Regions from separate parts of the Kluyvera sp. 142486 genome, predicted to be linked through region 2. Evidence: predicted binding sites of a transcription regulator. Region 2 holds the regulator's gene; the other holds the start of a gene.

What was found. Region 2 encodes sigma-54, which starts transcription at its own class of promoters, with help from an activator protein. Its sites were predicted from a motif close to GTTGGCACANNTTTCGCTNT; they were not measured.
Region 1: glnK (P-II family nitrogen regulator) is a predicted target of sigma-54. The motif match lies at 1,387-1,406, and genes of this name have one in related genera.

What each region holds. Positions count from the first base shown of each region.
Region 1 is NZ_JBKHUI010000002.1:136,499-139,606, reverse strand. It holds gene ACLGE8_RS02920 (SmdB family multidrug efflux ABC transporter permease/ATP-binding protein) at 1-1,246, shown strand, start outside; gene glnK (P-II family nitrogen regulator) at 1,456-1,794, shown strand; gene amtB (ammonium transporter AmtB) at 1,828-3,108, shown strand, end outside.
Region 2 is NZ_JBKHUI010000006.1:152,406-155,513, forward strand. It holds gene lptA (lipopolysaccharide ABC transporter substrate-binding protein LptA) at 1-47, shown strand, start outside; gene lptB (LPS export ABC transporter ATP-binding protein) at 54-779, shown strand; gene rpoN (RNA polymerase factor sigma-54) at 825-2,258, shown strand; gene hpf (ribosome hibernation promoting factor) at 2,281-2,568, shown strand; gene ptsN (PTS IIA-like nitrogen regulatory protein PtsN) at 2,624-3,108, shown strand, end outside.

The DNA.
Region 1 (3,108 bases), on a different contig from region 2:
GATGATCGTGATGGTGATTTATCAACGCTACAGCACGCCGATTGTGCGCCGCGTTCGCGCCTATCTGGCGGATATTAACGATGGCTTCAACGAAGTCATCAACGGCATGAGCGTGATTCAGCAGTTCCGCCAGCAGGTGCGCTTTGGCGAGCGGATCGGCGATGTGAGCCGTTCACACTATCTGGCGCGTATGCAAACGCTGCGTCTGGACGGCTTCCTGCTGCGCCCGCTGCTGAGCCTGTTCTCTTCGCTGGTGCTGTGCGGCCTGCTGATGCTGTTCGGCTTTAGCGCGCAGGGTTCCATTGAGGTCGGCGTGCTGTATGCGTTTATCAGCTATCTGGGGCGTCTGAACGAGCCGTTGATTGAACTCACCACTCAGCAGTCGATGTTACAGCAGGCGGTGGTGGCCGGTGAGCGCGTGTTTGAACTGATGGACCGCCCGCGCCAGCAGTATGGAACGGACATTGCTCCGCTGGAGCGCGGCGATATTGATATCGACGATGTTTCATTTGCCTATCGCGATGACAAGCTGGTGCTGCAAAACATTTCGCTGTCTATTCCAGCACGCAGTTTTGTGGCGCTGGTGGGGCATACCGGCAGCGGCAAGAGTACGCTTGCCAGCCTGCTGATGGGCTATTACCCGCCAAACTCCGGGGAAATCCGCCTCGGCGGCCGTCCGTTACAAAGCCTGAGCCATCAGGTGCTGCGACAGGGCATCGCCGTGGTGCAACAAGATCCGGTAGTGCTGGCTGACTCCTTCTTTGCCAACGTCACGCTGGGGCGTGATATCAGTGAAGAACAGGTTTGGCAGGTGCTGGAAACGGTGCAGCTGGCCGAACTGGCGCGAGGGATGAGTGAAGGTATCTATACCCATCTGGGCGAGCAGGGTAACAACCTGTCGGTCGGGCAGAAGCAGTTACTGGCGCTGGCCCGTGTGCTGGTTGAGACCCCGCAGGTGCTGATCCTGGATGAAGCCACCGCCAACATTGACTCCGGCACCGAACGCGCCATACAGCACGCGCTGGCCGCTGTACGCCAGCACACGACGCTGGTGGTCATCGCCCACCGTCTGTCGACCATCGTGGAAGCGGATACCATTATGGTGCTTCACCGTGGACAGGCCGTCGAGCAGGGGACTCACCAGCAACTGCTTGAAGCCAAAGGGCGTTACTGGCAGATGTATCAGCTACAGCTGGCCGGTGAAGAGCTGGCGGCCAGCGCCCAGGATGATGCGCTGACCGCGTAATGCACCACCGTCAGGCATTTTTCTAACAGATTGCTGTTGTAACACGCATCATGCACCCGCATGGTGCGTTTTTCATTTAACGCCCATCATCTTGCCGCCATAAACCCTGATTTTCACCGCAGAGCAGGGCGTTTTTCATTTTTGGCATGCCCCTTGCTTTACCTCTTACGTGTTCGTAGCCATTACCGAATTCTGACTGGAGGGGATCTATGAAGCTGGTTACCGTGGTAATTAAACCATTCAAACTTGAAGACGTTCGCGAAGCGCTGTCTTCCATTGGCATTCAGGGCTTAACGGTGACGGAAGTGAAAGGCTTCGGTCGTCAGAAGGGTCATGCAGAGCTTTATCGCGGCGCGGAATACAGCGTTAACTTCCTGCCGAAAGTAAAAATTGATGTGGCTATCGCCGACGATCAGCTCGATGAGGTTGTCGATGTGATTAGCAAAGCCGCTTACACCGGAAAAATTGGCGACGGTAAGATTTTTGTCGCCGAACTGCAGCGCGTAATCCGTATTCGTACCGGCGAAGCCGACGAAGCGGCGCTGTAATTCCCAGCCAGCACAGTGATAGGGATCGAGATGATGAAAAAAACAATGGTAAAAACGGGGTTGAGCGCACTGGCGCTGCTGCCGGGTCTGGCGATGGCGGCACCGGCGGTGGTCGATAAAGCCGATAACGCCTTTATGATGCTGTGTACCGCGCTGGTGCTGTTTATGACCATCCCGGGGATTGCGCTGTTTTACGGCGGACTGATCCGCGGTAAAAACGTGCTCTCCATGTTGACCCAGGTTGCGGTGACCTTTGCGGTAGTCTGCGTACTGTGGGTCGTTTACGGCTACTCGCTGGCCTTTGGCACCGGCGGCAGCTTCTTCGGCAGCTTCGACTGGGTGATGCTGAAAAATATTAAGATTACTGACCTGATGGGCTCGTTCTATCAGTACATCCACGTTGCGTTCCAGGGATCCTTCGCCTGTATCACCGTGGGCCTTATCGTTGGTGCGCTGGCGGAACGTATTCGCTTCTCCGCAGTGCTGATTTTCGTGGTGATTTGGCTGACCCTCTCCTACGTGCCGATTGCGCACATGGTATGGGGTGGCGGTCTGCTGGCGAGCCACGGCGCGCTCGACTTTGCGGGCGGTACGGTGGTGCATATTAACGCCGCTGTTGCAGGCCTGGTGGGTGCTTACCTGATTGGCAAACGTGTGGGCTTTGGCAAAGAAGCGTTCAAACCGCACAACCTGCCGATGGTATTTATCGGCACCGCGATCCTCTACTTTGGCTGGTTTGGCTTCAACGCCGGTTCTGCCAGTGCGGCCAACGAAATTGCCGGTCTGGCCTTTGTGAATACCGTGGTGGCAACCGCTGCGGCGATCCTTGGCTGGGTATTTGGCGAGTGGGCGCTGCGCGGTAAGCCTTCTCTGCTGGGGGCGTGTTCCGGTGCGATTGCTGGTCTGGTCGGTATTACCCCAGCGTGTGGCTATATCGGTGTCGGCGGTGCGCTGATTCTGGGTATCGTGGTTGGTCTGGCGGGTCTGTGGGGCGTGACTTCCCTGAAACGCTGGCTGCGCGTGGATGACCCATGCGACGTGTTCGGTGTTCACGGCGTGTGCGGCATTATCGGCTGTATCCTGACCGGCATCTTCGCTTCTACGGCGCTGGGCGGTGTGGGCTATGCAGAAGGCGTGACCATGAGCCATCAGGTGCTGGTGCAGCTTGAAAGCATCGCCATCACCATCGTCTGGTCCGGTGTCGTGGCCTTCATCGGCTATAAAGTGGCAGATTTGACCGTCGGTCTGCGCGTACCGGAAGACCAGGAACGTGAAGGTCTGGACGTGAACAGCCACGGCGAGAATGCCTACAAC
Region 2 (3,108 bases):
AGGACAAGTCCAAGGACCAGGTTCCGGCACAGAAGAAGAGTAACTAATTCGTTATGGCGACATTAACTGCAAAAAATCTGGCGAAGGCCTACAAAGGCCGCCGCGTGGTGGAAGATGTCAGTCTGACCGTGAATTCCGGTGAGATTGTGGGTCTGCTTGGGCCAAACGGCGCGGGCAAAACCACCACCTTCTACATGGTGGTAGGGATCGTTCCGCGTGATGCCGGCAATATCATCATCGACGATGAAGACATCAGCCTGCTGCCGCTGCACGCCCGCGCGCGTCGCGGTATCGGCTATCTGCCGCAGGAAGCCTCCATCTTCCGTCGTCTGAGCGTCTACGACAACCTGATGGCGGTGCTGCAGATCCGTGACGATCTGAGCAACGAACAGCGTGAAGACCGCGCCAAAGAGTTGATGGAAGAGTTCCACATCGAGCATCTGCGCGACAGCCTTGGCCAGGCGCTTTCCGGCGGTGAACGTCGCCGTGTTGAAATCGCCCGCGCGCTGGCGGCAAACCCGAAATTTATCCTGCTGGATGAACCGTTTGCCGGCGTTGACCCGATTTCCGTTATCGATATTAAACGCATCATTGAACACCTCCGCGACAGCGGCCTTGGCGTGCTGATCACCGACCACAACGTACGTGAAACGCTGGCCGTGTGTGAACGCGCTTATATCGTCAGCCAGGGGCACCTGATTGCCCACGGTACCCCTCAGGAGATCCTACAAGACGAACATGTTAAACGCGTGTATCTTGGGGAAGACTTCAGACTCTGATAGGGTAGTGGTTTACGACGTTAGCGGGAGATATTCGTTCTGAACATGAAGCAAGGTTTGCAATTAAGGCTCAGCCAACAGCTTGCCATGACGCCACAGCTGCAGCAGGCAATCCGTCTGCTGCAACTGTCTACGCTGGAACTTCAGCAGGAACTCCAGCAGGCGCTGGAGAGCAACCCCCTGCTTGAGCAAACCGATCTTCACGAAGAAGTAGAGACTCAGGAAACCGTCGATAACGAAACGCTGGACAGCGTCGATGCGCTGGAAAAGCCCGATATGCCCGAAGAGTTGCCGCTCGACGCCAGCTGGGATGAAATCTACACCGCCGGAACCCCTTCCGGGACCGGCGCTGATTATCAGGACGATGAATTACCGGTTTATCAGGGTGAAACTACCCAGTCGCTTCAGGATTATCTGATGTGGCAGGTTGAGCTGACGCCGTTCACCGATACTGACCGGGCGATTGCCACCTCGATAGTCGACGCGGTGGACGATACCGGCTACCTCACCGTCACGGTGGAAGACATTCTTGAAGGCATTGGCGACGAAGAGGTTGGCCTTGATGAAGTGGAAGCCGTGCTCAAACGGATCCAACGCTTCGATCCGGTCGGCGTCGCCGCCAAAGATCTTCGCGATTGCCTGCTGATCCAACTTTCCCAGTTCTCCCCCACTACGCCGCGTATCGCTGAAGCCCGTTTGATTATCAGCGATCATCTCGATCTGCTCGCCAACCATGATTTCCGTTCGCTGATGCGCGTCACGCGACTGAAAGAGGACGTGTTGAAAGAGGCGGTAGATCTGATTCAGTCACTGGATCCGCGCCCGGGTCAATCGATCCAGACCGGCGAACCGGAGTATGTGATCCCCGACGTACTGGTGCGCAAAGTGAGCGATCGCTGGGTCGTTGAGCTGAACGCCGACAGCATTCCGCGTCTGCAGATCAACCAACACTACGCGGGAATGTGCAACAACGCCCGTAACGACGCCGACAGCCAGTTTATCCGCAGCAACCTGCAGGACGCAAAATGGCTGATTAAGAGCCTTGAGAGCCGTAACGATACGCTGCTGCGGGTCAGCCGCTGCATCGTTGAACAGCAGCAGGCCTTTTTCGATCTCGGCGAAGAGTATATGAAACCGATGGTACTGGCGGATATCGCCCAGACCGTCGAGATGCACGAGTCCACGATTTCGCGTGTTACCACGCAAAAGTATTTGCATAGCCCACGAGGCATTTTCGAGCTTAAGTATTTCTTCTCCAGTCACGTGAGTACCGAGGGCGGCGGCGAAGCCTCTTCCACGGCGATTCGCGCGCTGGTTAAGAAATTAATTGCCGCGGAGAACCCCGCAAAACCACTGAGCGACAGTAAACTGACCACCATGCTCTCTGAACAGGGTATCATGGTGGCACGGCGTACCGTTGCAAAGTACCGAGAGTCTTTATCCATTCCGCCGTCTAACCAGCGTAAACAGCTGGTTTGACACAACTGATAAGGAAGACACTATGCAACTCAACATCACTGGACACAACGTCGAAATTACCGATGCGATGCGCGAATTTGTGAATACGAAATTCGTTAAGCTCGAACAGTATTTCGAGAGGATCAATCAGGTCTACATTGTGTTGAAGGTGGAGAAATTGACGCACATCTCGGATGCAACGTTGCATGTTAACGGGGGCGAACTTCATGCTAGCGCGGAAGGCAAGGATATGTACGCCGCCATCGACGGTTTGATCGACAAACTGGCGAGACAGTTAAACAAGCATAAAGACAAACTAAAACAACATTGATTGTCCGAGCAGTCGCCCGATATGCCCGCATACCGGGCGATGCTTAGGTGAAATTATGACAAATAACGATTCGGCTCTTCAACTGAGCAATGTCCTTAACCAGGAATGTACCCGCAGTGCTGTGCACTGTCAGAGTAAAAAGCGTGCGCTGGAAATCATCAGCGAGCTGGCGGCAAAACAGCTGAGCCTGCCTCCGCAGGTGGTCTTTGAAGCTATTTTGACCCGCGAGAAGATGGGCAGTACCGGTATTGGTAACGGTATCGCTATTCCTCACGGCAAGCTGGAAGAAGATACGCTGCGCGCGGTTGGTGTGTTTGTGCAGTTGGAAACCCCGATCGCCTTTGATGCTATCGACAATCAGCCCGTCGATTTACTCTTTGCGCTCCTGGTGCCGGCAGACCAGACCAAAACCCATCTGCACACGCTGTCCCTGGTGGCAAAACGTCTGGCGGATAAAACCATTTGCCGTCGTCTGCGCGCCGCGCAGAGCGACGAAGAGCTGTATCAAATCATCACCGATACGGAAACTCACGATGATGC